3 regions of the Blautia sp. DFI.3.45 genome follow, and region 2 is predicted to be linked to each of the others. Evidence: predicted binding sites of a transcription regulator. Region 2 holds the regulator's gene; each other region holds the start of a gene.
What was found. Region 2 encodes Rex, which represses fermentation and respiration genes when NADH is low (regulators of the CRP and FNR family bind a similar motif). Its sites were predicted from a motif close to ATTGTTAANTANTTAACAAT; they were not measured.

Region 1 (10,655 bases), on a different contig from region 2:
CATTGTTTCCTGATGTGCTATTTCCATTTGTATTGTTTTCTCCTGCGTTATTTTCCATGTTATCATCGTTTGCTGTCTTATTATCCGTCATATTTTCTTCGTTTGTGTCTGCCTCATCAGCTGCTTTATTTGCATTCCCACATGCTGTGAACATGCACAGTGACATAATAAGTGCTGTACCTGTCAGAATCTTTTTTACCTTTATTCCCATATTCATCTCCTGTTCCCGGAAAGCATTCTGCCGGTCCATGCAGCAGAACCTCTCCGTCTTTTCATGTTTTTATATTATGTTTTTAATATGTACCAAAAACTTAATACTATTCTGGAAAAAATTTACTTTTCATGCTATGATTTAAATAATACAAAACAGATTACTCCGTACATATATACTCCTACAATCTAGCGTACCGACAAGTTGCCATAGCAGGATTTCACTCATTAATGAGATGGATTGACTGCAGTATTTTACGGAATATCTATAACTCATATTTACAGGAGGTTATCATGAAAAGAAAAAGGAACCATTCACTTCGCAGCTCTGTTTTCATATTTCTGGCTGCACTTTTCCTGCTGTTTACCTGCAGTGTTTCTACTATCTATGCATCCACACTTCAAAAACCTGATATCGCAGCATCGGGAAAATTTGTAAAAGACGGCGATTACTGGATTTACCGCTATGATGATAAAACCATCGCCAAAAATGTATTTCTGAAAATTGACAAAAAGACCTATTATTTTAACAAACTCGGACACCGCTGGTGCAGCTGGCATACGATCAAAGGCAAAAATTATTATTTCGGAACCAGATCTCAGGGATATCTGATAAAGAATTCTCTTATCAAATATAAAGGAAATTATTACTATGTCGGTAAAGACGGTGCCATGGTTACCGGATGGTACACTGACAAATCCGGAAAGAAATACTATTTTGGCAAAGACGGAAAAGCAGTTACAGGAAAACACAAGATCAAGGGAACTTACTATTACTTTAACCAGAATGGTACTGTCACCCACACCGGATTAAATTATTCCCTTTCCTCTGACTGTGCACTTCTCATGAATGCAGATACCGGTCAGATTATTTATGGCAAAAATGAAAATGTTGCTCATGCCAACGCCAGCACAACCAAGATTATGACCTGTATCCTTGCACTTGAAAACTGCAAATTAAACGAAAAAGTAAAGTTCTCCCCTTACGCAGCATCTATTGAACCCAGCAAGCTTTATGCAAATGCAGGAGAAATATTTTATCTGAAAGATCTGCTTTATTCCCTGATGCTTCCCTCCCACAACGACACCGCAGTTGCCATTGCCGAACACGTCAGCGGTTCCACTGCAAAGTTTGTTAAATTAATGAATAAAAAAGCAGCAGAGATCGGATGTACGAATACACATTTCGCAACCCCAAATGGTCTGGATGCAGGGTATAACCATTACACAACAGCTTCTGACCTGGCAAAAATTGCCCAGTATGCGATCAAAAAGCCTATGTTCCGCAAACTGGTGAGCACCGGCTATTATTCTTTCTCTAATCTCAACACCGGCAGAAGCTATTCTATCGGCACTACCAACGCCCTGCTCGGCAATGTTCCGGGAGTTCAGGGTATGAAAACAGGCTATACCAACAAAGCAGGCTATTGTTTTGTCGGACTTTCTTATTCCGCAAGGGGAAACACCTATATTTCTGTTGTCCTGGGTGCAGATTCATCTTCTGCCCGCTGGCAGGATTCCAGAACATTGCTGACTTACGCATATAATCATTGATCAGAATTATTATAGCAGCATACAGGCCAATATTACAAAAAAGGAAAGTGTTCTGAAACATCAGATACACTTTCCTTTTATATATTTTATTTCACTGCTATGAAGATACTGAAAATTACCAGTTATCAATTTTTACTGCATTCCTGATTATTTTGCACTGATAACATCGCTCATATCATATCTTCCTGCCGGTTTGCCTGCAAGGAATTTCGCAGCTTCAACAGCACCCTTTCCAAATACAGCTTTGGAATATGCAGTATGCTTAAATTCGATCACTTCATCCGGACCTGCGAAGATCACTTCGTGTTCTCCTACGATTGTTCCACCGCGGACTGCTGAGATACCGATTTCCTTATCATCCCGCATCTCACGTCTCTGGCTGCGGTCATAGATATAATGATACTGGTTATCCATTGCCTCATTAATACTGTCAGCCAGTGCAAGTGCTGTTCCGCTTGGTGCATCCAGTTTCAGTCTGTGATGCTTCTCAACAATCTCCATGTCAAATCCTGCTGTTGCCAGAACCTTTGCCGCATCCTGAAGCAGTTTCATCAGAGTATTGATTCCAAGAGACATATTTGCAGATTTCAGAACTGCGACATTCTTAGATGTCTCTTCCACCTTTGCGAGCTGCTCCTCGCTTAAACCGGTTGTACATAATACAACCGGGAGTTTGCGTTTCTCACAGTAAGCAAGAAGTGCATCTGTTGCTTTTGCAGAAGAGAAGTCGATAAGGGCATCTGCCTCTACCTGACATTCTTCCATATTTGTATATACAGGGTAGCTGTTCTTTCCCTGATCTGCCACATCGATACCTGCTACGATCTCAGCATCCGGATCCTTCTCCACAAGTCCGGAGATTACCTGACCCATGTGACCGTTACAGCCATGCATAATAATCTTTACCATTTGTCTATTCCTCTCAATTCCAGTATATCGGCAAGTTGATTTTCCGAACAATCCTGCGGTTATATTTATGCAAGTTTAATTCCGAAATTCTTCAGTTCTTCTGCAAGTTTTGCCTTGTTTGCATCTTCCATCTCGGATAATGGCATACGAAGTGGTCCCACTTCTTTACCCATCAGATTCAGGGCTGCTTTCACCGGAATCGGGTTTACTTCACTGAACAGTGCATGAATTAACGGGATTGCCTTTAACTGGATTTCTGCTGCACCCTTTGTATCTCCTTCAAGGAATTTCATAACCATATCATGTGTTTCCTTAGGAGCTACATTAGAAAGTACGGAAATTACTCCAAGTCCGCCAAGTGAAAGGATCGGAAGTACCTGATCATCATTTCCGGAGTAGAGTTCAATGCAGCCATCAGCCATGGACATCATGGTTGCAATCTGTGAAAGATCTCCGCTTGCTGCTTTGATACCAACAATATTCTTAACATTTTTAGCCAGAGCTACTGCTGTTGCAGGCTGAATGTTACAACCTGTACGGCTCGGAACATTGTACATAATGATCGGTGTTTCCGGAACTGCCTCTGCAATAGCTGTATAATGAGCGATCAATCCTTTCTGAGTCGCCTTGTTATAATATGGAGTCACTATAAGAAGTGCATCTGCACCGTAAGAAGCAGCCTCCTTTGACATCATAATTGCAGTTTCCGTACAGTTGGAACCTGTACCTGCGATGACCGGAACACGTTTGTTTACCTTGTCGATTGCAAACTTAATTGTCTTAAGATGCTCTCCATGCGTCATCGTTGATGATTCTCCTGTTGTTCCGCAGATAATGATCGCATCTGTACTGTTTGCAATCTGATACTCCAGAAGTTCCTCCAGTTTATCATAATTAACCTTGCCATCTTCATACATAGGGGTTACGATTGCAACACCTGCACCTTTAAAAATTGCCATTTGCCTTCCTCCTTTATTCTTCTGTAATTTCCATACAGATTACTGTCCATTCATAAACAATAATCAGGTTTTATACACCTTATACAATCTCTGTTGTCAGTGTAGTTATGCTGTCTGCATATTTACGCAGGCTGTCCGGTAACGTCCGTCCCGTAAGCAAAATATGCATACTCTCGTCCTTCATCTTCAGGATATCACCGATTGCCTCTGCAGTAGTGATCCCATAATCCGGAAGTGCAAGAATCTCATCCAGGAGCAGAAAATCGCATTCCTGCGTTGCGATCACTTTGCGCGCAAAATTCAAAGCATTGAGAATATTGGTTTTCTCCTCTGCCTTCTCCTGCTCATTCAGCTCCTCATATCCTTCATCATGCTTCTCAAAACGGAATATCTTAATATCCAGATTATCCAGTTCCTCCAGAAAATCCAGTTCCCTGCGCTCTCTTCCTTTCAGAAACTGAATAATAATGACGCTTTTACCCTGTGCAGAAGCTCTCAGACACTGACCGATCGCCAGAGTTGTCTTTCCCTTTCCCCCGCCACAGTAAACCTCTGTAAATTCTTTTTCCATAACAAACAATTCCTCTTATCGTTATTGAAATTGTACCTTCTTCTCTGTGTCATTACAGACATGATAAACAGCAGTCTGTTTTCGACTTCTGCGATGAGCTTCCGGCATATTCACGCCGGAATGCTTCGTGGAACAGCAGGCTGCCATAGTTATCTGAATACGCTTATATTACCGCAGTTTATGAAGAATTGCAAGTGTTACTGTTTACAGTAATCGTTACTGTTCACTCCGTTCACAGTAACGTGGCCAAAATTCATTCCAAATTGCCTGCGGCAATGGAATTATTCCATATATTCCAGCTTGCTTACAGATACTTCATACGCAACTCTCTTCTCTGTTTCATTTTCCCCGATCCGTTTCATATATTCTCTGCTCTGGATACGTCCCCAGATCAGGACATGACCGCCAACCTCAAACGCAGATGCATAGCGGGCATTTCTGCCCCAGCAGATGCATGGTATGTAATCTGATTTTCCATACGGACGATTTACTGCCAACAGCACATCCGCAATTTCTCTTCCAAGAGGAGTTTTACGGTACACCGGAGGCTTACAGATATATCCGTCCAGAAAAATCTGATTTACCGGAACTGTTTCATCCTCTTCTTCCACAAACTTCAGTTCTCTGCTGAATACTGAAAGCACGAGACGGTTGTGCTTCTCCTCATGGCGGTTATATGAGCGGAACTGTCCATGGATTTCCACATATTCTCCGATATAATCCTGCGTTACATCCACCAGCCGTTCAGAAACCATCACCGGAATCCTGTCTTCCGAATCACTGAGCCTTTTGACCAGCAGCTCAGTCATATAGAAGCCTTCTCCAAAGACCTGATGACTGAATGTAAAGCCTGCTGCAATTTTGCCCATCATAGATACCTGATTGTTTTCAATAATTTTATCTGCCATAATGTGGTTCTCCTTCCCTGTAGAGCACCTGTGTCAGAATCCCTGCCTGCAGTACAGACCGTAAATCGTCTCTGCTTTTTCAGCGATCCTACATATGCTCCTCTGTACCTTGTATTGTTCTTTATAAGGTTATGTACAGGCATTCTCATTTAGAACCAGAATCTGCAAAAATAAAAAAAATTATTTTAACACCTTGTAATCTGGCGAAAATGTGGTAAACTGAAAATTCGGGTAACTTATTGAAGAAAAAAACACATAATAATAGGAACAAATTCATCTGCAAGATTATATCGTGCTTGAAAAATGCTTTTGCAGCAAGATAATCCTGCTGATAACACATGAATATTAACAATTCCGGTAACTGTTCAGCCAGTGTGCCGAACAGTTACCCATTCAAAGCTTAAAGAGGAAAGGAAAATCATTTTATGAGAACAAAACGTGAAGATGTCCGTAACGTAGCCATTATCGCCCACGTTGACCATGGTAAAACAACTCTGGTTGACCAGCTTCTGAAACAGAGCGGTGTATTCCGCGAAAATCAGGAAGTTCAGGAACGTGTCATGGACTCCAATGATATTGAGCGTGAGCGTGGTATCACTATTTTATCCAAGAATACAGCTATTCATTACAAAGATACAAAGATCAATATCATCGACACACCAGGACATGCTGATTTCGGCGGCGAAGTAGAACGTGTACTTAAAATGGTAGACGGTGTTATTCTTCTCGTTGATGCTTTCGAAGGTGCTATGCCTCAGACTAAATTCGTTCTTAAGAAAGCCCTTGAACTTGATCTCCATGTAATCGTATGTATCAACAAGATTGACCGTCCGGAAGCTCGTCCTGACGAAGTTGTAGATGAAGTTCTGGAACTTCTTATGGATCTTGGTGCTTCTGACGAGCAGCTTGACTGCCCGTTCCTGTATGCTTCTGCAAAAGCAGGACATGCTGTTATTGACTTAAACGATACTCCTAAGGATATGGCTCCTCTGTTTGACGCTATTCTGAAATATATCCCTGCTCCGGAGGGAGATCCTGATGCAGATACTCAGGTTCTGATCAGCACCATTGACTACAACGAATATGTGGGACGTATCGGTGTCGGTAAAGTTGAGAATGGTAAGATTGCCGTTAATCAGGAGCTGACTCTGTTAAACCATCATGATCTGGACAAACGTAAGAAAGTTAAAATCAGCAAGCTCTATGAGTTTGACGGTCTGAATAAGGTTGAAGTAAAGGAAGCTACTATTGGTTCCATCGTTGCTATTTCCGGTATCGCAGACATCCATATCGGTGATACTCTCTGTGGCGGAGAAAACCCGGAGGCAATTCCTTTCCAGAAGATTTCCGAGCCTACCATTGCCATGAACTTCATCGTAAATGACAGTCCGCTGGCAGGCCAGGAAGGTAAATACATCACATCCCGTCATCTTCGTGACCGTCTCTACCGTGAACTGAATACAGATGTCAGCCTTCGTGTAGAAGATACTGAAACAACAGAAGCCTTTAAGGTTTCCGGACGTGGAGAACTTCATCTGTCTGTCCTGATCGAGAACATGAGACGTGAAGGTTATGAATTCGCAGTAAGTAAACCGGAGGTTCTGTACAAAACAGACGAGCGCGGAAAGAAACTTGAACCTATGGAAATCGCTTATGTAGATGTTCCGGAAGAATTTTCCGGTACTGTAATCCAAAAGCTGAGCGAACGTAAAGGTGAGCTGCAGGGTATGAGTACTGCCAGTGACGGTACTGTCCGTCTGGAATTCCACATTCCTTCCCGTGGACTGATCGGATTCCGCGGTGAGTTCCTTACCTCCACCAAGGGTACCGGCATCATCAATACTATGTTTGACGGATATGCTCCTTACAAGGGAGATTTCCAGTACAGAAAACAGGGATCTCTGATCGCTTTCGAGGCTGGTGAAGCTGTTACTTATGGTCTGTTCGCAGCCCAGGAGCGTGGTACTCTGTTTATCGGACCTGGTGCAAAGGTTTACAGCGGTATGGTTATCGGACAGAATGGTAAAGCCGAAGATATCGAGCTGAACGTATGCAAGACAAAACATCTGACTAACACACGTTCTTCTTCCGCTGATGATGCACTGAAATTAACTCCACCAAGAGTTCTCAGTCTGGAACAGGCCATCGATTTCATCGACCAGGATGAACTCCTTGAGGTTACACCGGAATCTCTCCGTATCCGTAAAAGACTGCTGGATTCCAGAGAACGTAAGAGAGCCGCTTTCAGAAAAGCCTGAAACAAATAGAAATTTAAGAAAAATTAAGCCCCGCAAATTTTGCGGGGCTTAATTTTTCTTAATCATTACTGTTCACTCCGTTCACAGTAACTCTTAATCTCCTGCAAACATATGGAAAAACATAAATCCTTCTACAAATTATATTGTTATATTTTCACGAAATTCCTAGTTAGTATTTGTTAACTTTTTTCATATGCTATGTAATTGACAAATGATTAACAAAGTCATATGATAGCATCATCGGGGTTGTTAATTTATTAACGTTTTTTTAACTTTCTCTCAGTCGCCAACAGAACATATATTGTTAAATTTTTCTCATATATTCTGACAATTGATATTTTATTCACATTATTTACGTGATTATGCACAATTTTCACCATAATATTTCGTTATGCTCATATTAATGTTACTGTTGACCGAATAATCAGTTTATTTGTATAATAAAAACATAACAGGTTACGGTAAATACTTTTAACGAAAACACAAACAGGAGGATTCCCAAATGGCAAAAAAAGAGAACACTATCCCAACCATCATCGACACCCCTGAAGCCCTTACTGCAAAGATTGCAGCCATGAAAGAGGCACAGAAGATTTTCGCAACATTTACCCAGGAGCAGGTAGATAAGATTTTTAAAGCTGCCGCTACTGCTGCTGACAAAGCACGTATCCCGCTTGCTAAAGATGCTGTTGAAGAAACAGGAATGGGTATTGTAGAAGATAAGGTTATCAAAAACCATTACGCAGCCGAATATGTATACAACGCATATAAGAATACGAAAACCTGCGGTGTGATTGAAGAAGACACTGCTTACGGTATTAAGAAAATAGCTGAGCCAATCGGTCTGATCGCTGCAGTTATTCCTACAACCAACCCAACATCTACTGCAATTTTCAAAACTCTGATCGCACTGAAAACACGTAATGCAATCATCATCAGTCCGCATCCCCGCGCAAAGAAATGTACCATTGAGGCAGCAAAGGTTGTTCTGGAGGCAGCTGTAGAAGCCGGTGCACCGGAGGGAATCATCGGATGGATCGATGTTCCAAGTCTTGATCTGACAAATCAGGTTATGCGTGAAGCAGACATCATCCTTGCCACAGGTGGTCCCGGAATGGTTAAGGCTGCCTATTCTTCCGGAAAACCTGCTTTAGGTGTAGGTCCCGGAAATACTCCTGTTATCATTGATGACAGTGCAGATATCCGTCTGGCAGTTAACTCCATCATCCATTCCAAGACCTTTGACAATGGTATGATCTGTGCTTCCGAACAATCTGTAACTGTTCTTGAGAGCATTTATAAGAAAGTAAAAGAAGAATTCCTTTACAGAGGATGTTACTTCCTGAAACCGGATGAATTAGAGAAAGTAAGAAAAACTATCCTCATCAATGGTGCATTGAATGCAAAAATCGTAGGTCAGAAAGCTGCCACTATCGCTGAGATGGCCGGTATTACAGTTTCTCCTGAGACAAAGATCCTGATCGGCGAAGTTGAATCTGTAGACATCAGCGAAGAATTCGCACATGAGAAGCTTTCACCTGTACTTGCCATGTACAAGGCCAAAACTTTTGACGAAGCGATTGCCAAAGCTGAACAGCTTGTAGCTGACGGCGGTTATGGACATACCTCCGCTCTCTACATTGACACAAGAGAGAAGGAAAAGATGGAAAAACATGCAGCAGCTATGAAGACCTGCCGTATCCTCATCAATACTCCATCTTCTCAGGGCGGCATCGGCGACCTTTACAACTTCAAACTTGTTCCGTCCCTGACTCTGGGCTGTGGTTCCTGGGGTGGCAACTCCGTATCTGAGAACGTAGGTGTGAAACATCTTATCAACATCAAGACCGTTGCTGAAAGGAGAGAAAATATGCTCTGGATTAGAACACCGGAAAAAGTTTATTTCAAAAAAGGCTGCCTGCCGGTTGCTCTGGATGAGCTTGGCACTGTTATGCACAAGAAACGCTGCTTTATCGTAACAGACTCTTTCCTTTATAAGAATGGATATACTAAAAAGATCGAAGATAAATTAGATCAGATGGGAATCGTACATACCTGCTTCTACGATGTAGAGCCAGATCCATCTCTCGCTTCTGCAAGAGCCGGTGCTGCTGCAATGAGAATGTTCGAGCCTGACTGCATTATCGCAATGGGCGGTGGTTCCGCAATGGATGCCGGCAAGATCATGTGGGTTCTCTATGAAAATCCGGACGCCAACTTTGATGATATGGCTATGGACTTTATGGATATCCGTAAGAGAATCTTCACATTCCCGCATATGGGTAAAAAAGCTTACTTTATAGCTGTTCCAACATCTTCCGGTACAGGTTCCGAAGTAACGCCGTTTGCTATCATTACTGATAAGACTACAGGTATCAAATGGCCTCTGGCTGATTATGAATTAATGCCTGACATGGCTATTGTTGATACAGATAATATGATGAGCGCACCTAAGGGACTGACCTGTGCTTCCGGTATCGACGTTATGACTCATGCACTTGAAGCCTATGCTTCCATGATGGCATCTGATTATACAGATGGTCTTGCATTAAATGCCATCAAACTGGTATTTAACTATCTGCCACGTGCATACAAAGATGGTTCTGATGTAGAAGCAAGACAGCATATGGCAAATGCTTCCTGCATGGCTGGTATGGCTTTCGCAAATGCTTTCCTTGGCGTAAACCACTCTCTTGCTCATAAGCTGGGAGCTTTCCATCATCTTCCACATGGTATTGCAAATGCTCTGGTTCTGCTTCATGTTTTGCGCTATAATGCAGCCGAAGTTCCGGCTAAGATGGGTACCTTCCCACAGTATCAGTATCCGCACACACTTGCACGTTACGCTGAGATTGGCCGTTCTGTAGGTCTGACAGGCAAGAACGACAGCGAAGTATTTGAGAAGCTTCTCCAGAAACTGCAGGAACTGATGGATACTATTGAGATCAAACATACGATCAGGGAATACGGCGTAGACGAGAAGTACTTCCTTGAAACTCTGGACGAAATGACCGAACAGGCATTTAACGACCAGTGTACCGGTGCCAACCCAAGATATCCATTAATGTCTGAACTGAAAGAAATCTATCTGAAAGCTTACTATGGTGAGGGAAATATTCCTGAATCCGGGAAAGCCAAAGAGAAAAAAGAAGAGAAATAAGATTTGCTGAAAATAAACCTTTTCCTTTAAAAATATAGTGTTCAAACCAACAAATGGGGCTGTCAAAAAACGACAGCCCCTTATTATATTATTTCTTACTGCGATATGCTTCTGCTTCCCAATGCG
Region 2 (10,655 bases):
CAGAATACATATACGGAAAGACCTTTCCGTGATCAGAACTGGCAAGTGGTAAGAGCGAGGGAAAACAAAAAAATTTTTTTATGGATTTATGAACGAAACGGTTATGTTAATCTGAATGTAAAAGCAGATCCGAAGTGGCGTGATTTTTGGCGAAGTGCCTATGAATCTGTACAGGCTGGTTATCATCAGAATAAGGAACATTGGAATACCATTATTCTAAATGGGACGGTACCGGATAAAGATATTAAAAGAATGATATCCGAAAGCTATGATCTCGTAACATACAGCCCGACAAAGAAGATTTATGAGGCAGTGAAGCAAATTCCGAAAGGATGCGTTGCAACTTATGGTCAGGTTGCCGAAATGGCAGGGAATCCGAGAATGTCGAGAGCGGTAGGGAATGCCCTCCATAAGAATCCGGATCCGGGGCATATTCCCTGTTATCGGGTAGTGAATTTCAGAGGAGAACTGTCAGGGGCTTTTGCCTTCGGCGGTAAAGATGTACAGAAAAAGCTACTGGAAGCAGATGGAATTGAGGTTGTCAATGGAACGGTGGATTTAAAAAAATATGGATTGACGCAAAGAGATGATAAACTGTGAGAAAACAGATACGGATGATTACCTTATTATCATTTGAATGCTGCTTTTGATAACGGCCTGAGAAAGGATTACGGAAATTCTGAAATCCGATATGATCATTTTTATTATAAAAAGAAGAAGCTGTCTTTTACCAGACAGGAATTTTGTAATGCTCATCAGCTGGGGGCGGGCAAATCTTTCCGGATCTGCCTGGCAAAGGACTGTATTATAGGTGCAGGAAGCCTGGTTACCAAGAATACTGTGATACCGGATGGTTCTCTGGTAATGGGCAGTCCGGCCAGGATCAAACGAAATCTCACCTGGGAAGAATATTCTGAAAATATTGTGGCTTTAGAAAAAATCCATAGTAATCCCATAAAATAATGCAGTTAAAACAATTCAGTAGTGATATCATACACCTGCTTTACGATAAACAGATTTCATGTTATGATTATTTCAGTTGAATTTGAGATATTCTATTAATGAAAAGGGTAACTATTCAACAGTCTCTGATTGTGAGAGTATTGAACAGTTACGAAGAAAAATAAAAGGAGGATCAATGTTATGCTTACAACATGGACTCCGGCACATATGCCGGAAAAAGAGGAAATCAAAATCCGTCTGCAGACAGCAAGAAGTCAGCTCTATGATTTTCAGATGAAAATCAAGGAACATAAGATCCCGGTAATCGTACTCTTTGAAGGCTGGGGATCTTCCGGCAAGGGAAGTACGATCGGAAAAGTCATTAAGAATATTGATCCGCGTTTCTTTAAGGTTGCCACTATGTCAGCTCCCACAGCAGAAGAACTGAGATATCCATTTCTGTATCGTTATTTTAAACAGATTCCGGAAGCCGGAAAATTTACATTTCTGGATTCCGGCTGGATGGAGCAGACTTGTAAAGACTGTCTGTCGGGCGAGATTGAAGGCGAAGGTTATACACAGCGGATTGACAGCATCCGCCGTTTTGAGCGACAGCTTACAGATAATGGTTATCTGGTGCTGAAATTCTTTATGCAGATTGACAGGGATGAACAGAAGCGGCGTGAAAAATTACTTCTGGATCATAAAGACACCAGATGGCGTGTGTCAGACTTTGATAAATGGCAGAATGAACATTACAAAAAATGTGCAAAAATATTTTCTCAGTATCTGTCTGACACGAATGTTTCCTCTGCACCATGGTACATCATAGATGCCAGTGACAGAAAATGGGCGGAACTTCAGGTGCTGGAGACTATGGTAAGCAATATTGAAGTTGCCATGCAGAATCAGGCACATTCCGTTCCGATTTTGCAGAATGTATTCCCTCTGGAGCAGATTCCCCGTCTGTCGGATATTGATCTGAGAGATAAAACAATGGATGACGAGGAGTACAGGGGAGAACTGAAACAGCTCCAGAGTAAACTGGGGGAACTCCATAATAAACTGTACAGGAGACGTATTCCTGTGATCATCACGTATGAAGGCTGGGATGCGGCAGGCAAAGGAGGTAACATCAAACGTATTACAGAAGCTCTGGATCCCCGGGGCTATGAAGTACATCCAATTGCAAGTCCGGAACCACATGAGAAGGCCAGACATTATTTATGGCGTTTCTGGACAAGACTTCCGAAAAATGGGCATATCGCTATTTTTGACAGAACCTGGTATGGCAGAGTTATGGTAGAACGTCTGGAGGGATTTTGCAGTGAAAATGACTGGAAACGTGCCTACAACGAAATGAATGAGTTTGAGAAAGAACTTAAAGACTGGGGTGCAGTCATTATTAAATTCTGGGTACAGATCGATAAGGATACACAGCTGGAGCGTTTTCAGGAGAGACAGAATAATCCGGAGAAACAATGGAAGATCACAGATGAGGACTGGAGAAACAGAGAGAAATGGGATGCCTATGAAGTGGCCGTAAATGAGATGCTTCAGAAGACAAACACTTCCTTTGCACCATGGCATGTACTGGAATCTGTTGACAAGAAATATGCCCGTATCAAAGCACTCAGAATTGTGATCTCTGAAATAGAAAAAGCATTAAAAGAAAATTAAATTTTGCGGGAAATGTGTAAATGAATGATAAGATAACAGTCTGCCTGGGTAAGGGCGGGCAAAGAGAAATGGCAGAATCTTTTGCCAGAAAGAACAATGTTCCGATTATGGACAAACCGGGAGAACATCTGACAGTAATGTTTGACTCCCGGGGCGTATCACTTACCGGTTATGGCCTGACATATCAGGGAGATTTTGAAGGAATGCTGCACAGAGTCACAAACGGAAGACTTTCCCATGAAATGCTGGTACGTGCGGTCAAAACAGAGGGAGAACATCTGAAAGCAATTGATGCCACTGCAGGTATGGGGGAGGATGGTTTCCTTCTTGCAGCATATGGCTATGAGGTGACATTATACGAACAGAATCCGGTGATCGCCGCACTTTTGAAGGATGCGCTCCGGCGTGCCAGAAAGCATCCCGTATTAAAAGACATTGCTTCCAGAATGAAACTGGTGGAGGGTGACAGTGTGTCATGTATGGAGAAACTTATGGATCCGGTAGATGTGATCTATCTTGATCCCATGTTCCCGAAGAGACAGAAATCCGGTCTGATAAATAAAAAACTTCAGCTGATCCAGAAACTTGAACCTCCATGTTCTGAGGAAAAAGATCTTTTTGATGCAGCTATCAAAGCCGGACCTTCCAGAATTATCGTAAAACGTCCTCTTAAGAGCGTCTGTCTTGATGGAAGAGAGCCTTCTTATATATTAAAAGGAAAAGCAATACGATATGACTGTTATGTGATGTAGAAGGTTTATCAGCACATTGCAGCAGCCCTTTATTTTTGAGGGCTGCTGCAATGTATTTTTTTCCATTCCCGGATAAATTCCATTTGTTCCTGATCGGAGATTTCCTGGGAGGCAGCGTCATTTCCGGCAGCTACACAGCAGAGCAGGACGAAGGTCTGAAAGAGTAAAAATACCAGTATCAATAATAATGCAGTCATAATTTGTCTCCTTAATATTATGCAGATGGTTACAGTTATTTTATGAAATTGCTATAAGGATATTTTCGGGATTTCTGTAACAGATTCTGTATATGCCTGTTGTTTTGCATATCAGAAGTATCTGCATATCATGGAAGCTTTATACATTTTATTTACAGAAAAACGGAGATATGACAGGAGAAACTGTCGGACACAAAAATATAATCTTCCGAATAATTTAAAGTAAGACGCAAATGTTCATTGTCTTTGTAGCGACCTGATGAACAGTTGCGGTAAGATTTCATTATCCAGATGATTCGGAGGATTTTTTATGAAGAATTCAGATGATTCCGGATATACAGGAAAGCACGTGGGTGTGTGTGTTCTGGATACCGGGATTTTTCCTCATATAGATTTTACAGGGAGAATACTTGCGTTTCAAGATTTCATCGGACATCGTATCAGACCTTATGATGATAATTCTCATGGAACCCATGTATGTGGGATCATTGGCGGTGACGGAAGGGCTTCGGAAGGACGGATCAGAGGAATTGCCCCCGGGTGTAGCCTGATAGTTCTGAAGGTGCTCGACAGAACGGGAAATGGCAGGAAAGAAGATGTTTTACAGGCTTTTCGCTGGATCCTGGAGAATAAGAGATATTATGGGATACGTGTAGTGAATATCTCGGTGGGAACAACCTGTAGGAGAGCAGAAGATCACAGAGTTCTGATCGCAGGTGTGGAACAACTTTGGGATGCAGGTCTGGTGGTAGTGGCTGCGGCAGGAAATCAGGGACCGAAGGCAGGAAGTGTGACAGCACCGGGAAGCAGCCGGAAGATTATCACAGTAGGCTCCAGCGATCTGCTTACAGGACGGACTGCCATATCAGGCAGGGGACCTACATTTGAGTGTGTTTGTAAACCGGATCTGGTTGCACCCGGGAATCATGTTCTTGCCTGTGCACCGGGAGCAGATAACGGATATGGAGTGAAGAGTGGTACTTCTATGTCTACACCTCTGGTTGCAGGGGCAGCAGCATTGATGCTTGAGAAGAATCCGGAGCTGACTAATGTTCAGATCAAGATGAAATTGAAAGAAAGTGCCAGGGATATGGGATTGCCAAAGAATCAGCAGGGATGGGGAGAACTGGATCTGGAACGCTTTATGGAACTGTGATCAGTAATCATTTTATTTGGCAAAATATTGCTTTAGTGTATAAAAGCATTGACGAACGGTCTGTTTTCGGCTATCATGATAGTTAACTGGATGAGAGCCAAAGAGGAGGATTAACATGAAAAAAATTCAGATGCAGACACCACTTGTGGAGATGGATGGAGATGAGATGACCAGAATTCTCTGGAAAATAATCAAAGATGAACTTCTTCTTCCGTATATTGATTTGAACACTGAGTATTATGACCTTGGTCTGGAATACAGAAATGAAACGGATGATCAGGTAACTGTTGATGCAGCAGAGGCTACAAAGAAGTACGGCGTAGCAGTGAAATGTGCAACTATCACTCCTAATAAGGCAAGAATGGAAGAGTATACCTTAAAGAAAATGTACAAGAGTCCTAACGGAACGATTCGTGCAATTCTCGACGGAACTGTTTTTCGTGCCCCAATCGTAGTGAAGGGTATTGAACCATGTGTTAAGAACTGGAAGAAACCGATCACCATCGCACGTCATGCCTATGGTGATGTGTATAAGAACACAGAGATGTATATTGACGGTCCCGGAGATGCTTATCTGGTATTTGAAGGTGCAGACGGACAGCAGAGAAAAGAGCTGATCCATCATTATGAGGGACCGGGTGTGCTTCAGGGTATGCACAATCTGGATGATTCTATCACAAGTTTTGCAAGATGCTGTTTTAATTATGCACTGGATACAAAACAGAACCTGTGGCTTGGCGGCAAGGATACGATCTCCAAGATTTATGACGGACGTTTTAAGGAAATCTTTGCAACTATTTATGAAGATGAGTTTAAGGAGAAATTCGAAGCAGCAGGCATTGAATATTTCTACAGCCTGATCGATGATATCGTAGCTCGTGTCATGAAGGCTGAAGGCGGATTTATCTGGGCCTGCAAGAACTATGATGGAGATGTTATGAGCGATATGGTTTCTTCAGCATTTGGTTCTCTGGCTATGATGACATCTGTACTGGTATCTCCACAGGGATATTACGAATATGAAGCTGCTCATGGAACTGTACAGAGACATTATTATCGCTATCTGAAAGGTGAGGAGACATCTACTAACTCTGTAGCAACTATTTTTGCATGGACTGGAGCTCTGAGAAAAAGAGGTGAGCTGGACGGCAATAAAGAATTGATGGAATTTGCTGATAAACTGGAGAAGGCGACTCTGGAGACGATTGAAAGCGGTAAGATGACAAAAGACCTTGCGCTGATCACTTCTCTTGAGGATGTGACAGTACTGAACAGCAAAGATTTCATCCTTGCCATCAGAGAGAGACTGGATGAAATTTTATAATTTCAGAAATTATCCGGTAATGTTTCTATAACATTATAAAGTTCTCCGGGCAGGATCACACTGCAGCGGAGAAACCTGTAAAAAGTTATAAACTGCGAAAATGGGAAGAACCTGCATTATGCAAGTTCTTCCCATTTTTCATATAATCCTTCTAATTCTTCGGTAATGGCGGCTTTCTCTTTGCTGAGTTTCGCACATTCTGCCACATTTGTGCAGATATCCGGGAGAATCATGGTTTCGTCGATCTCTTTATCTCTGGTTTCAAGTTCTTCAATGCGGGCTTCTACTTTTTTTAGTTCATTCTCTCGTTTTCGCTGGCGGGCCTGTTCTTCTTTCTGCTGTTGCCAGGAAAGCTTGTTATCAGAAGCCTGCTTTGCTTCTGTCACAGCCTGAGCGGCAGCCGGAGCATATTTTTCCGTCAGCTCTTCTTTTTTCTCCAGATAATAGTCGTAATCTCCGATATAATTTACAATTGCCTGATTGGTCAGATCCAGGATCCGGGTAGCTGTCTGGTTGATGAAGTAACGGTCGTGGGAAACATAGAATACTGTTCCAGTGTAACTGTTCAATGCCTCTTCAAGAATCTCTTTTGAAGCGATATCCAGATGGTTGGTGGGCTCATCGAGGATCAGAAAGTTTGCTTCGGACAGCATCAGCTTGGCGAGGGAAACACGACCTCTTTCTCCGCCGGACAGAGCGGAGATCAGTTTGAATACATCATCCCCTGTGAAAAGGAATGCTGCCAGCATATTTCGAATTTCTGTTTCCGTAAGTGTGGGATAAGCATCTGAGATTTCCTCAAAAATAGTTTTCTCCATATGAAGAACATGGTGTTCCTGGTCATAGTAGCCAATCTGTACCTTGGAACCAAGAGTAAATCTGCCGCTGTCTGCATCAATCAGCCCATTGATGATCTTTAACATGGTGGTTTTGCCTGTGCCGTTATTGCCAATCAGGGCTACACGTTCTCCACGTTTGATCTCAAAGGAGATGTCACTGAAAAGTGTCTGTCCGGGAAAAGATTTGGAAAGACTTTCCACAGTAAGGACATCATTTCCGCTGACAAATCTTGGTTCCAGGGAAATGCGCATCTGATTCTGAATCTCCTGTGGTTTATCAATGCGCTGGACTTTATCCAGCATTTTCTCGCGGCTTTCCGCACGTTTGATGGATTTCTCGCGGTTAAAGGATTTCAGCTTGGCAATGACTGCTTCCTGATGTTTGATATCCCGCTGCTGGTTCAGATAGGCTTTGTACTGGGCGTCACGCAGCTGGGCTTTTTTCAGGGCATAGGCAGAATAGTTGCCACTGTACATACGCATATTTCCTGCTTCGATTTCCACAACTTTTGTTACAACTTTGTCAAGAAAGTAACGGTCGTGGGATACGATAAATACAGCACCCGGGTAATTCAGAAGATAGGTTTCCAGCCAGGAAATACTCTCCATATCCAGATGGTTGGTAGGCTCATCCAGAAGAAGAATGTCAGGGCTGGCAAGAAGCAGTTTACCCAGAGCTACGCGGGTTTTCTGGCCGCCTGAAAGAGTTTCTATCTGGCGTTCGAAATCTTCTTCTGTGAAACCAAGACCTTTTAATACACCCATGATCTCACTTTTGTAAGCGTAACCATTTTCCAGTTCAAACTGGTGACTCAGTCTTGTGTAAGTATTCATCAGGCTGTCCAGAGCATCTCCGGTGGTGGTTTTCATTTCCTGTTCCAGAGAGCGCAGACGGTTCTCCATATCAATAATGTGCTGTTTGGTGGAAATCAGTTCTTCGTAAATGGTATGATGGCCATGAATGTCCTGATACTGGGCAAGGTAGCCGATATTTTTATCTTTGGCAAGTACCACGTTTCCTGAATCCGGGGAGAGCTCATGCATAATGATTCGCAGCAGAGTCGTCTTGCCTGCACCGTTATTGCCGATGAGAGCTGCCTTTTCGCGGTCTTCTATATGGAAACTGGCATCCTTGAGAATGATTTTTTCGCCAAAGGATTTACAGATATTCTGACATGATAAAATCATAGGAATTCCTCCGTTTGTAATTTGTCCGCGTACTATTATAATCGAAAATGCCTGTTTTTGAAAGCATTTTAAGAGATTTTGTCCAGAGAAAAGAAAGCACCGGATGGATGCATGGAAGAAAATATGATATTCCGGGGAATTTTTCAGAATGAAATTGATAAAAAAATACAGAAATATTTGGTCAAAAAGTACAAATTTAATTTGACAATAAAATAACATCTGGGTATAATTGACATAGATAAGCTAAGGAGGGAAAATTTGTGGAAGCTAAGGAAATTTCGAAAGCGGTAATCAAGCGTTTGCCGCGGTACTACCGCTACCTCGGTGAATTGATGGAGGAGAATGTAGAGCGTATATCTTCAAATGATCTTAGCAAGAAGATGCATGTGACGGCTTCCCAGATTCGTCAGGACTTAAATAATTTCGGTGGTTTTGGTCAGCAGGGTTACGGCTATAATGTACGCTATTTGTATACAGAAATCGGTAAGATCCTTGGGCTGGATACTGTACATCCGATGATTATTCTGGGTGCCGGTAATTTGGGACAGGCATTGGCCAATTATGTGGATTTTGAAAAGCGCGGATTTAAGCTGGTTGGTATTTTTGACGTCAATCCTGTACTTGAGGGGATTGCAGTTCGTGGAATTGAGATTCAGATGTTGAGCGATCTTCCTTTGTTTCTGAAGGAGAATGAGGTTGAGATCGCGATCTTGACTCTTCCTAAAATTAAAGCCAAAGAGATGGCAAAGATTTTGATTGATAATGGAATTAAGGCAATCTGGAATTTTGCACATATTGATCTGGATGCCCCGGAGGATGTAATGGTAGAGAACGTACATCTTTCAGAGAGTCTTATGACTTTGTCCTATAACCTGAGTGAGTACAGAAAGGAACATGAAGGGATGTAAGGGATAACTGTGAAACACAAGGCTGTGGTCATCTGATCACAGCTTTTCTCTTGTATGTAAATGTGTTATTGTAAACAGGAGGTGAACAGATGAGAGAGATTGTAACTGCTGTTGAGATGAAAGAACTGGATCATAATACGATTCAGAAAGCCGGGATATCGTCTCCAGTACTTATGGAGAGGGCGGCATTAAAGACGGTTGAGGAGATTGTACAGAGATTAAAGAATAAAGAAAAAGAGAAAATCCTTGTGGTCTGCGGAACCGGCAACAATGGCGGAGACGGATTGGCGATTGCCAGACTGCTTCAGTTGAGAGGAGTCAGAACCTGGTATTATATTGCGGGTAAGGAAGAGAAAATGACTGCTGAAACTGCCGGACAGCTTAAAACAGCAGAATATTATCAGGTGCCCCGGGTGCATAACCTGGATCCGGATGAATATACTACTATAGTAGATGCCATCTTTGGGGTTGGACTGAGCAGACCTGTAGAGGGAAAATATGCAGAGCTTATCAGTACAATGAACCGGGCATCTGCGTATAAAGTAGCTGTGGATATTCCATCCGGGATTGACTCAGATACCGGATTTGAGAAGGGGATTGCATTCCGGGCAGATCTTACGGTTACCTTTGCTTTTCGCAAAAGAGGGCTGTGTTTTTATCCCGGACGCATGTATGGCGGTGAGATCGTTGTTACGGATATCGGAATCTATTCCATACCCGGAAAGAAAATCTGTATGCATCATCTGGAACGTGAAGATTTAAAAATGCTTCCGGAGAGAGTTCCCTATGGAAATAAAGGAACCTTCGGTAAGGTTCTTCTTATAGCTGGCAGCGAAGGAATGTGCGGAGCTGCATATCTGAGTGCAGCAGCTGCTCTGAAAAGCTCTGCGGGAATGGTGAGAATTCAGACCGTGGAGGCCAACAGGATTCCGTTGCAGACACTGTTGCCGGAAGCCATGATCACCTGTGATTTTGATGAGAAAAAAAACCAGGCAATGCTTGACTGGTGTGATGTGCTTGTGATAGGACCGGGTCTTGGAACCGGAGCGCAGAGCAGGGAAAGAGCTCAGTGGTTCCTGGCGAAGGCAGCTGAGTGTAAAAAAACAGTAATTCTGGATGCAGATGGCCTGAATCTTCTGTCAGTCCATGACAACTGGAAGTGTTTTATCGGGGAACATGTGATCCTGACACCTCATATTGGTGAGATGAGTCGTCTGTGCGGAAAAGAAATCGGTAAGATCCAGGATTGTCTGGCACAGACTGCAGCTGATTATGCAAAGGAGTCTGGAGCGGTTTGCGTTCTGAAGGATGCCTGTACTGTGGTGGCAGATGCTTTTGGAGATATGTATTTGAACATTTCGGGTAATGCAGGAATGGCTACAGCGGGAAGTGGAGATGTGTTAAGTGGTGTGCTTGCCGGTATACAGTGTATGTACCTGGCAGCAGAAAAGAAATTTTCTCCTGTTATTCTGGCTGCACTTGGTGTATATGTGCATGGGCTGGCAGGTGATCTGGCTGCTGAAACAGTAGGGCAGCGAGGGATGACCGCAGGAGATATCATCTGTTTTCTGCCGGAAATACTAAGATAGAATATTCATTTTGAGGCAGTAAATCTGTGAAACAATTTGCAGATATTAACATGAAAAAATAACAGAGGAAAATTATTATG
Region 3 (10,655 bases), on a different contig from region 2:
CAGTAGATATCCTCTATGGTTCCCGTTCCGCAGATGACCTGGTACAGTTAAAAGAAATCCAGGAAGTCTGGATGAAAGCAGAGGGAGTTAATGTTTATCTGACAATCGACCGTGAACAGGAAGGCTGGGACGGACACGTTGGATTCGTTCCTTCTTATCTGAAAGAGATTGGATTCGATACAAACAAAACAGCACTTGTCTGCGGACCGCCGATCATGATCAAGTTCGTTCTTGCAGGACTGGAAGAACTGGGCTTCTCCAGAGAACAGGTTTACACAACTCTGGAGCTTCGTATGAAATGCGGTATCGGTAAATGCGGCCGTTGCAATATCGGTTCCAAATACGTCTGCAAAGACGGTCCGGTATTCAGATGCGACGAGATTGATGAATTACCTGCAGAATATTGATAAGCAATGAGCAGTGCAGAAAGTGATGTGAAGGAATGCGTCATGCTTGCATATAAGCATTCTTTCACAGAACATTCTGTAGGGCGAACGCCCTCAAGCGAGAAGTAGCGTAGCGGATTCGAGCTTGTATGTGCTGCTGACGACAGATGATATATATAGAAAGGACTGGTAATCTCAAATGGAAAAGAATATGGTAAACGTATATTTTTTCGGTAAGAAATACAGCGTACCTGCAGAACTTACAATTATGACTGCCATGGAATATGCCGGTTATACATTAAAGAGAGGATGCGGCTGCAGACACGGATTCTGCGGAGCCTGCGCAACAATCTACAGAATCAAAGGTGAAAACGAGCTGAAAACATGTCTTGCCTGTCAGACACAGGTACAGGAAGGAATGTATGTAGCAAGCATCCCGTTCTTCCCTACAGATAAGAGACTCTACAACATCGAAGACCTGAAACCGAATCAGCAGGTAATGATGGAACTCTATCCGGAAATCTACAGCTGTATCGGATGTAATGCCTGTACAAAAGCATGTACTCAGGACTTAAATGTAATGCAGTACATCGCATATGCACAGAGAGGCGAACTTGAAAAATGTGCAGAGGAATCCTTCGACTGCGTAAGCTGCGGATGCTGTTCTGTAAGATGTCCGGCCGGTATTTCCCATCCGATGGTAGGTCTTCTGGCAAGACGTCTCACAGGTAAATATATCGCGCCTAAGAGCGAACATCTGGAGAAACGTGTAGAAGAAATCCACGAAGGTAAATATGATGATCTGATCGAGCAGATCATGCAGAAACCAATCACAGACATGCAGGAACTTTACAACAACAGAGAAATTGAGAAATAGGGAGGGCGTAAAACATGTATGCACCATATCCAGAAAATATGATGGAATCCATCAAAAAGGTAGAGGCTACAAGAGCACAGCGTATGGCAACAGAGCCAAGACGTCTGACAGCTGAAGAGAAAGACGCTCTTCTTGAGAAATTCCATCCGGATTATAATCCAGACGCGTTTGCAGAAATCAAAGTAGGACCGAACAAAGGACAGAAAGCTCCTCTGGAACTGGCAGAAATGCTTCATTCAACAAGCCGTCTGATCAACGAAAAAATTGACCTTACAAAAATTGATTATGATGTAGATGTACTTGTAATCGGCGGCGGCGGTGCAGGTTCTTCCTGTGCAATCGAAGCACATAATGCAGGTGCTGACGTTATGATCGTTACAAAGCTTCGTATCGGTGATGCCAATACAATGATGGCTGAAGGTGGTATCCAGGCAGCTGACAAAGAGAACGATTCTCCTGTACAGCATTATCTGGATTGCTTCGGCGGCGGACATTTTGCTGCAAAACCGGAACTGGTAAAGAGACTGGTAATGGAAGCTCCGGATGCCATCAAATGGCTCAATGACCTTGGTGTTGAATTTGATAAAGCAGAAGACGGAACCATGGTTACCACACACGGCGGCGGTACTTCAAGAAAGAGAATGCATGCTGCAAAGGATTATTCTGGATCTGAGATCATGCGTACCATCAGAGATGAAGTTCTGAATCTTAAGATTCCGGTAGTTGAATTCACTTCAGCTGTTGAACTTCTGAAAGATGAAAAAGGACAGGTTGCAGGTGCAGTTCTTCTTAACATGGAAACAGGAGATTATTCTGTTGCAAGAGCCAAAACTGTTGTAATCGCAACAGGTGGTGCAGGAAGAATGCATTATCAGGGATTCCCGACATCTAACCATTATGGCGCAACTGCAGACGGACTTGTACTTGGATATAGAGCTGGTGCTTCCCTTCTTTATCAGGATTCTATCCAGTACCATCCAACAGGAGCAATCTATCCATCACAGATCATGGGTGCTCTGGTAACAGAAAAAGTTCGTTCCGTTGGTGCACAGCTTGTAAATGCAAACGGAGAAGCTTATATTCATCCGCTTGAAACCCGTGACGTAAATGCTTCCGGTGTTATCCGTGAATGCGAAGAAGGCCGTGGCGTAGAAGTTCCAGGCGGACTGAAAGGTGTATGGCTTGACACTCCGATGATCGAGATCCTCGGTGGCGAAGGAACCATCGAAAAGAGAATCCCGGCTATGTTCCGTATGTACATGAACTACGGCATTGATATGAGAAAAGTTCCTATCGTTATTTATCCGACACTTCACTACCAGAACGGTGGTCTTGAGATTAACGGAGACGGATTCACAAAAGAAATTCCAAACCTGTTAGTTGCAGGAGAAGCCGCAGGTGGAATCCACGGAAGAAACAGACTGATGGGTAACTCTCTTCTGGATGTTATCGTATTCGGAAGAAATGCAGGTAAAAAAGCAGCTGCAAAATGCAAGAATGTAGAGCTTGGTGAAATGAACCTGGATCATATCTACAAATATGCAGATGAACTGGACAAAGCAGGCGTACATACTGATAAGGTATCTCCATTACTGCTTCCAAAATACGCTCGTCACGAACAGCGCTAATAAGATACTCAGAATGTAAAAAAGAGCTCCCGGTATCGATAAGGGATTACCGGTACCGGGAGCCTTTGATATAATGCAAAAGGGATATGTCACCTCCCGGTGAATATCCCCAAATGAAAGAAGGGAGCTTACCAGAATGCGTGAAGTAGAAGTAAGCAGACTTACAGATGTCATCGAAAAACTCTGTATCGAAGCAAATGAACATCTTCCGGAAGACGTAAAATGCGCCATCAAAACATGCCGCGCATGCGAAGACGGAGAGATTGCCAAGGGTATCCTTGACAATATTATTGAGAATTTTGATATTGCAGATAACGAGAACGTGCCGATCTGCCAGGATACAGGAATGGCATGTGTATTCCTTGAAATAGGACAGGATGTACATTTTGTTGGCGGAGATCTCACCGATGCGATTAATGAAGGTGTACGCCGCGGATACGACAAAGGATATTTAAGAAAATCTGTAGTAAAAGACCCGGTACGCCGCGGAAACACAGGCGACAATACACCGGCTATGATCTACACAGAAATCGTTCCCGGAGATCAGGTAAAGATCACAGTAGGCCCCAAAGGCTTCGGAAGTGAGAACATGAGCCAGATCCGTATGTTCAAACCATCTGCAGGATTACAGGGAATCAAGGATTTCATCCTTGAAGTAGTAGAGACCGCAGGCCCCAACCCATGTCCGCCAATGGTAGTCGGAGTTGGTATCGGAGGAACCTTTGACAAATGTGCACTTCTTGCAAAGAAAGCACTGATGAGACCTCTGGATACTCAGAACCCGGATCCGTTCTATGCTGATCTTGAGAAAGAAATGCTGGAAAAAGTAAACAAGCTTGGAATCGGACCTCAGGGATTTGGCGGAAAGACAACAGCCATCGGCCTGAATATCGAAACAATGCCGACTCATATTGCAGGTATGCCATGTGCGGTTAATATCAACTGCCATGTAACCCGCCATAAATCGGAGGTGATCTGAGATGGAAAGAAAGAAAATTACACTTCCACTTACTAGAGAGCTGGCAAGAACTCTCCATGCAGGTGATCAGGTATTATTAACAGGTACTATTTATACATCACGTGATGCAGGACACAAGAGAATGTGTGAGGCCCTTGCAAAAGGGGAAAAAATTCCATTTGATCCTACAGATGCAACCATCTACTATGTAGGACCAACTCCTGCAAAACCAGGCGCAGTCATCGGCTCCGCAGGCCCTACAACCAGCGGACGTATGGATGCCTATGCACCCACAATGATGTCTGTGGGAGCAAGAGGAATGATCGGAAAAGGTGCCCGCCTTCCGGAAGTAGTAGACGCCATGAAGAAATATGATGGTGTATACTTCGGAGCTATCGGCGGTGCAGGTGCGCTTCTTGCAAAATGCATCAAAAAGGCCGAACTGATCGCCTATGAAGATCTGGGAGCAGAAGCACTTCGTAAATTGTATGTAGAGGATATGCCTCTTGTAGTCATCATTGACTCAGAAGGTAATAATCTGTACGAGATGGGAAAAGCAGAATATCTCAAAGAACACGGAGATAAGTAATTCTGCAGATACATAAAAAAATAACTTCCATATGCTGTAGACATACAGTATATGGAAGTTGCTTTATATAGCCAAAATTATATATATATTGTATCCAATATATAAAAATCATATATACAATAATATGAATTATATCTTTTACATTTGACCTATAAACGTATAACATGATAATCAGGGTCAAAAAGGGACCCGCCAAACATGAGAAAGCAGCGATTTACGCAGTAAAGCAGCGGATTTCGAATGTTTGAAAATAAACGGTAAAAGAATAAAGGCAGTTATCCGTACAGGAGATAACTGCAAATAAACTTGAACGGGGAAAATCATGAAAGATCATAATCAACACGAAATACAAATGTCGGAAGCCTTTTTAAACAGTGCATTCCTGGCACTGTCAGGAGGTTTTCAGGATGCTTACACCTATAATGCAAGAAACGAAGTATTCTGTAATGCACAGACAGGAAACGTCGTTCTTATGAGCCAGCACTTTATGGCAGGAGAACTGACAGCAGGACTGGGATACTTCTTTCCTATTATTTTCTTTGCACTGGGCGTATGGGTTGCGGAGAAAATACAGGCAAATTATAAATATGCGCAGAAGCTCCACTGGAGACAGGGTGTTCTGCTGGCAGAAATCCTGATCTTATTTACAGTAGGTTTCCTGCCAACCGAATACAATATGCTGGCAAATGCCATGGCATCTTTCGCCTGTGCAATGCAGGTACAGTCCTTCCGCAAGGTAAACGGATATTCCTATGCAAGTACTATGTGTATCGGTAATTTGCGCAGTGGTACAGCTGCGTTGTCAGTTTATTTTCGTGAAAAAAAATCAAAACAGCTAAAACAGGCGATGTATTATTTTGGAATCATCCTTATGTTTGCCTTGGGTGCCGGCATTGGTGGAAATCTGTCCATACGCTATGGAATCAGAATGATCTGGGTTTCCTGTGGATTCCTTATGATCAGCTTTCTGTTGATGTTTATAGAAAAATATAAGCATTTCCATGAGGAACATGAAACTAAATAATGCAGCCATTTCCAGAAAGGTCATTGAGAAGAAGATAATATTCTTTTCAATGATCTTTTTTGTTTTGATATTGCTATTAAATTAACAACCCTGTTAAAGAAATTGCTTTTCATTTATATACATTTATGAATACTATACATCTATAACAAATTGTTATAAATTAATTTCAGAAAATTTCAAAAATGATATTGTGCAAAACAACTATATAATGTATAATATCAACAGCACATATGTTGAAAATAACTAAAGCTGCGTGGGAATCGATATATCGGTACTATATTAAAACCGATGTATCAAAATTACTATTTAAGGAGGGAACCGAATGTTAGACCAGTCTTATTACAGAAAAGCGGATGAGATCATCGAGCACTACGGACGTACAGCAGCATCGCTGATTCCGATCATGCAGGATATTCAGGCGGAATATCGTTACCTGCCGGGAGAATTGCTGACTTATGTAGCGAAAGAAATCGGAGTAAAAGAAGCCAAGGCCTACAGTGTAGCCACATTCTATGAGAATTTTTCTTTTGAGCCGAAAGGGAAATATGTCATTAAAGTGTGTGACGGAACAGCCTGTCATGTGAGAAAATCCATGCCTGTAAAAGAGGCTTTGATGAAGGAACTTGGACTGAGCAACAAGAAACACACTACAGATGACATGCTTTTTACCGTAGAAACAGTATCCTGTCTGGGTGCATGTGGACTTGCCCCCACACTGACTGTCAATGATGAAGTACATCCGAAGATGACTCCTGAGAAAGCTGTAGAACTTTTGAATAAACTGAGAGGAGAGTGCGTATGAGTATTAAGAGTAAAGAAGACCTGTTAAATAAGCAGGCTGAAGTAAATGAGCAGATTAAATCTTATACCTGCCGCGTTCTTGTCTGTTCAGGTACCGGATGTATCGCATCCGGAGCGCAGAAGATTTATGAAGAGATGTCAGTACTCTGTGAGAGAATTGATGGAGTAACAGTTGAAATGCAGAAGGATGTGCCTCATGTAGGCGTGATCAAGACAGGGTGCCAGGGATTATGTGAACTTGGACCTCTGATGAGAATTGAGCCATATGATTATCAGTATGTTCACGTACAGCCGGAAGACTGTAAGGAAATTGTGGAGAGAACTATATTGGAAGGGAAACCTGTAGAGAGACTGTTTTATCGCGATAATAATACAGTCTGTCCACATCCTGATGATATTCCTTTCTTAAATCAACAGACACGTATCGTTCTTGAAAACTGTGGAAAAATCGATGCGGAATCTATCGAAGAGTATATTGCTGTGGGAGGCTATCAGGCACTTGCAAAAGTGATGGGAAGCATGTCCCCGCAGGAAGTTATTGATGAAGTAACTAAATCCGGGCTTCGCGGTCGTGGCGGTGCAGGATTCCCAGCAGGCAAGAAATGGTCTCAGGTTGCACGCCAGGCAGAGAAAACCCGCTATGTTGTATGTAATGGTGATGAGGGTGATCCCGGTGCATTTATGGATGGTTCCGTCATGGAAGGTGATCCATATAAGATGATCGAAGGTATGACTATTGCAGCCTACGCAGTCGGTGCGGAGAATGGATATATTTATGTTCGTGCAGAGTATCCTCTTTCTGTAAAGAGACTTAGGATGGCGATTGAACAGGCAGAAAAATATGGCCTGTTAGGTGATAATATTTTAAATTCCGGTGTAAACTTCCATTTACATATCAACAGAGGTGCCGGAGCTTTCGTATGTGGAGAAGGTTCGGCACTTACCGCATCTATCGAGGGTAACAGAGGTATGCCTCGTGTAAAACCGCCCCGTACAGTAGAGAAAGGTCTGTGGGGTAAGCCTACAGTTCTTAATAATGTAGAAACCTATGCTAATGTACCGAAGATTATTCTTCAGGGAGCAGACTGGTTCCGCACCATCGGTACAGAGGGAAGCCCCGGAACTAAAACCTTCTCACTGACCGGTTCTATCGAGAATACCGGTCTGATAGAGGTTCCTATGGGAACCACACTCCGCCACATTATCTATGATATCGGTGGTGGCTTAAAGAGTGGCGCCGCATTTAAAGGTGTCCAGATCGGCGGTCCGTCCGGCGGATGTCTGATCCTTGACCAGCTGGATGCACCTCTTGATTTTGATTCTGTCAAAAAATTAGATGCGATTATGGGATCCGGTGGTCTGGTAGTTATGGACGAGAATACCTGTATGGTTGAGGTTGCCAGATTCTTTATGAACTTCACCCAGCGTGAGAGCTGCGGTAAATGTGTACCGTGCCGTGAGGGTACCAAACGTATGCTGGAGATCCTGGAGAGGATCGTAGATGGCAAGGGTGAGATGTCCGATCTGGACGAGCTGGAAGAGCTTGCAAATATGGTTCAGAACATGGCTCTGTGCGGACTTGGCAAGAGTGCACCTCTTCCTGTTATCAGTACTCTCAAACGCTTCCGCGATGAATATGAGGAACATATCCGCGATAAGAAATGCCGTGCAAAAGTATGTACTGCTCTTCGTCAGTTCCACATCAACCCTGAGTTCTGTATTGGCTGCGGTAAATGCGCAAAGAACTGTCCGGCAGGTGCGATCTCAGGTAAGATTAAACATCCATATCACATTGATAACGACATCTGTATCAAATGCGGTGCATGTAAGGACAACTGTAACTTTGATGCAGTATATGTGGAAGCATAGAAGGGAGGATACACTATGGGCCATATGATAATTGACGGTAGAAAGGTAGAATTTACCGATGAAAAAAATGTCCTGTCTGTCATCCGCAAGGCAGGGATCAATATTCCGACACTGTGCTACCACTCAGAGGTATCCACTTTTGGTGCCTGTCGTTTATGTACAGTTGAAGACGAGAGGGGAAAAACATTTGCCTCATGTTCTGAACAGCCAAGAGATGGAATGGTGATTTATACCAATTCCGGAAGAGTCAAGAAATACAGAAAACTAATTGTAGAATTATTGCTTGCAGCACATTGTCGTGACTGTACAACCTGTGTTAAGAGTGGTGAGTGTGTCCTTCAGGAACTGGCACACAGGCTGGGCGTACAGACAATCCGTTTCAAAAATACCAGGGAATATCATGAGTTGGATACAAGTTCTCCTTCTCTGGTTCGTGATCCAAACAAATGTATTCTGTGTGGTAACTGCGTACGTGCCTGCGAAGAACTTCAGGGAATCGGAGCTTTAGGATTTGCATTCCGGGGAACTGAGGCCATGGTAATGCCTGCATTTAACAAAAAAATCGCAGAGACAGAATGTGTAAACTGCGGTCAGTGTCGTGTATATTGCCCAACAGGTGCTATTGCGATCAAGACACATATGGACGAGGCATGGGAAGCACTTGCTGATCCGAATATACGTGTAGTTGCTCAGATTGCTCCTGCAGTACGTGTCGCAGTAGGTGATCATTATGGACTGACCAAAGGCAAGAGTGTTATGGGTAAGATTGTCAATGCTCTCCACAGAATGGGATTCGATGAAGTTTATGATACTTCATTCAGTGCTGACCTTACTATTATGGAAGAGAGTGCCGAGTTCCTTGACAGAATTAAGAAGGGTGAGAAACTTCCGCTTCTTACTTCCTGCTGTCCTGCATGGGTGAAGTTTATCACAGACCAGTACAAGGAGTATATTCCTAATCTTTCTACCTGCCGTTCTCCACAGGGAATGCTCTCAGCAGTAATCAAAGAGTACTTCCGCGATCCGGAACATGCCGGCGGCAAGAAAACAGTTATGATTTCTATTATGCCATGTACAGCCAAGAAGGCAGAAGCAGTTCGTCCGAACAGCTTCACAGACGGTGAACAGGATACAGATATCGTTATTACAACTACAGAGCTGCTCCGCATGATCGATAACTTTGGGCTTGACTTTGCAACTCTTGATCCGGAAGCCTGTGATATGCCGTTTGGCTTCGGCTCCGGTGGTGGTGTTATCTTCGGTGTTACAGGAGGTGTTACAGAAGCAGTTCTCCGCCGCCTGACTCCGGATCACAGCAAAGAAACCATGCATGAGATCGCAGAATGCGGTGTTCGTGGAGATGAGGGAATCAAGGAATTTACAGTTCCTTATGAAGGAATGAACCTTAATATCTGTGTTGCCAGCGGCCTTGCAAATGCAAGAACCGTTATGGAACAGGTTAAGAATGGTGAGAAAGAATATCATCTGATCGAGATCATGGCATGCCGCCGCGGATGTATCATGGGTGGCGGACAGCCGACAAGATCCGGCGACAGAACCAAAGCTCTGAGAGCTAAGGGCCTGTATAATGCAGATAATACAACTATCATTAAGAAATCCGATGAAAACCCGTTAGTTCTGGAACTTTACAACGGACTTCTGAAAGGCAAAGAGCATCATCTGCTTCACAATGATTCCTATTAAGGAACATCTGTGATACCTGACAGTAACAATATGTCCAAATGATAAATAGAATATTTTAAAGCTTCCTTGCATATTTTATAACAATACATGAAGGTTATGTGTAAATATGCAAGGGGGCTATTTTTATGGAAAATTTTCAGGTGTATCGTGATATCCAGGCCCGTACAGGGGGAGATATATACATAGGGGTCGTAGGACCTGTCCGCACAGGAAAATCTACATTTATCCGCAGATTCATGGAACTTGTTGCATTGCCGCAGATGTCAGATACAAAGCAGGCAGAGATCAGAGATCAGCTTCCTTTAAGCGGATCAGGCAAAATCATTACCACAGCAGAAACAAAATTTATTCCCAAAGAAGCAGTTCCCATCACTCTCGGAGAAGATCAGCAGGTAAAGATCCGCCTGATCGACAGTGTGGGTTTTCTGGTAAAGGGTGCATCCGGGCAGACGGAGGACGGGAAAGAACGAATGGTAAAAACTCCCTGGTTTGAGCAGGCAATCCCATTTCGCGAGGCCGCACGCATCGGAACACAGAAAGTAATTCAGGAGCATTCCACAATAGGTATTGTGGTCACAACTGACGGAAGTTTCGGTGAACTTCCCAGAGACAATTTTCCGGAGGCAGAAGAGAAGACTATTCAGGAACTGAAAAAACAGCAGAAACCATTTATCGTGCTGGTAAATTCGCAGATGCCATATAAAGATGCGGCTCTGAAAACAGCGGAAGAAATCCAACAGAAATATAAGGTAACTGCTCTGACAGTAAACTGTGACCAATTGAGAAAAGAAGATATTGCCAGGATTCTGGAGAAGGTTT

Region 1: adhE (bifunctional acetaldehyde-CoA/alcohol dehydrogenase) is a predicted target of Rex. The motif match lies at 7,573-7,592, and genes of this name have one in related genera.
Region 3: LJE09_RS01755 (complex I 24 kDa subunit family protein) is a predicted target of Rex. The motif match lies at 5,532-5,551, and genes of this name have one in related genera.

Annotation. Positions count from the first base shown of each region.
Region 1 covers NZ_JAJDMI010000018.1:44,214-54,868, forward strand. The annotation lists gene LJE09_RS08355 (hypothetical protein) at 1-250, opposite strand, end outside; gene LJE09_RS08360 (D-alanyl-D-alanine carboxypeptidase) at 505-1,764, shown strand; gene dapB (4-hydroxy-tetrahydrodipicolinate reductase) at 1,912-2,673, opposite strand; gene dapA (4-hydroxy-tetrahydrodipicolinate synthase) at 2,739-3,632, opposite strand; gene LJE09_RS08375 (cob(I)yrinic acid a,c-diamide adenosyltransferase) at 3,712-4,203, opposite strand; gene LJE09_RS08380 (single-stranded DNA-binding protein) at 4,485-5,111, opposite strand; gene typA (translational GTPase TypA) at 5,537-7,369, shown strand; gene adhE (bifunctional acetaldehyde-CoA/alcohol dehydrogenase) at 7,872-10,529, shown strand; gene LJE09_RS08395 (class II aldolase/adducin family protein) at 10,618-10,655, opposite strand, start outside.
Region 2 covers NZ_JAJDMI010000014.1:10,247-20,901, forward strand. The annotation lists gene LJE09_RS06970 (methylated-DNA--[protein]-cysteine S-methyltransferase) at 1-600, shown strand, start outside; gene LJE09_RS19135 (hypothetical protein) at 634-963, shown strand; gene pap (polyphosphate:AMP phosphotransferase) at 1,144-2,622, shown strand; gene LJE09_RS06985 (class I SAM-dependent methyltransferase) at 2,643-3,374, shown strand; gene LJE09_RS06990 (S8 family peptidase) at 3,882-4,727, shown strand; gene LJE09_RS06995 (NADP-dependent isocitrate dehydrogenase) at 4,843-6,051, shown strand; gene LJE09_RS07000 (ABC-F family ATP-binding cassette domain-containing protein) at 6,168-8,078, opposite strand; gene LJE09_RS07005 (redox-sensing transcriptional repressor Rex) at 8,339-8,986, shown strand; gene LJE09_RS07010 (bifunctional ADP-dependent NAD(P)H-hydrate dehydratase/NAD(P)H-hydrate epimerase) at 9,076-10,575, shown strand; gene alr (alanine racemase) at 10,653-10,655, shown strand, end outside.
Region 3 covers NZ_JAJDMI010000003.1:45,588-56,242, forward strand. The annotation lists gene LJE09_RS01725 (FAD/NAD(P)-binding protein) at 1-407, shown strand, start outside; gene LJE09_RS01730 (2Fe-2S iron-sulfur cluster-binding protein) at 586-1,263, shown strand; gene LJE09_RS01735 (FAD-dependent oxidoreductase) at 1,278-2,891, shown strand; gene LJE09_RS01740 (fumarate hydratase) at 3,028-3,870, shown strand; gene LJE09_RS01745 (Fe-S-containing hydro-lyase) at 3,872-4,438, shown strand; gene LJE09_RS01750 (YoaK family protein) at 4,761-5,462, shown strand; gene LJE09_RS01755 (complex I 24 kDa subunit family protein) at 5,785-6,264, shown strand; gene LJE09_RS01760 (NADH-quinone oxidoreductase subunit NuoF) at 6,261-8,132, shown strand; gene LJE09_RS01765 ([FeFe] hydrogenase, group A) at 8,148-9,836, shown strand; gene spoIVA (stage IV sporulation protein A) at 9,962-10,655, shown strand, end outside.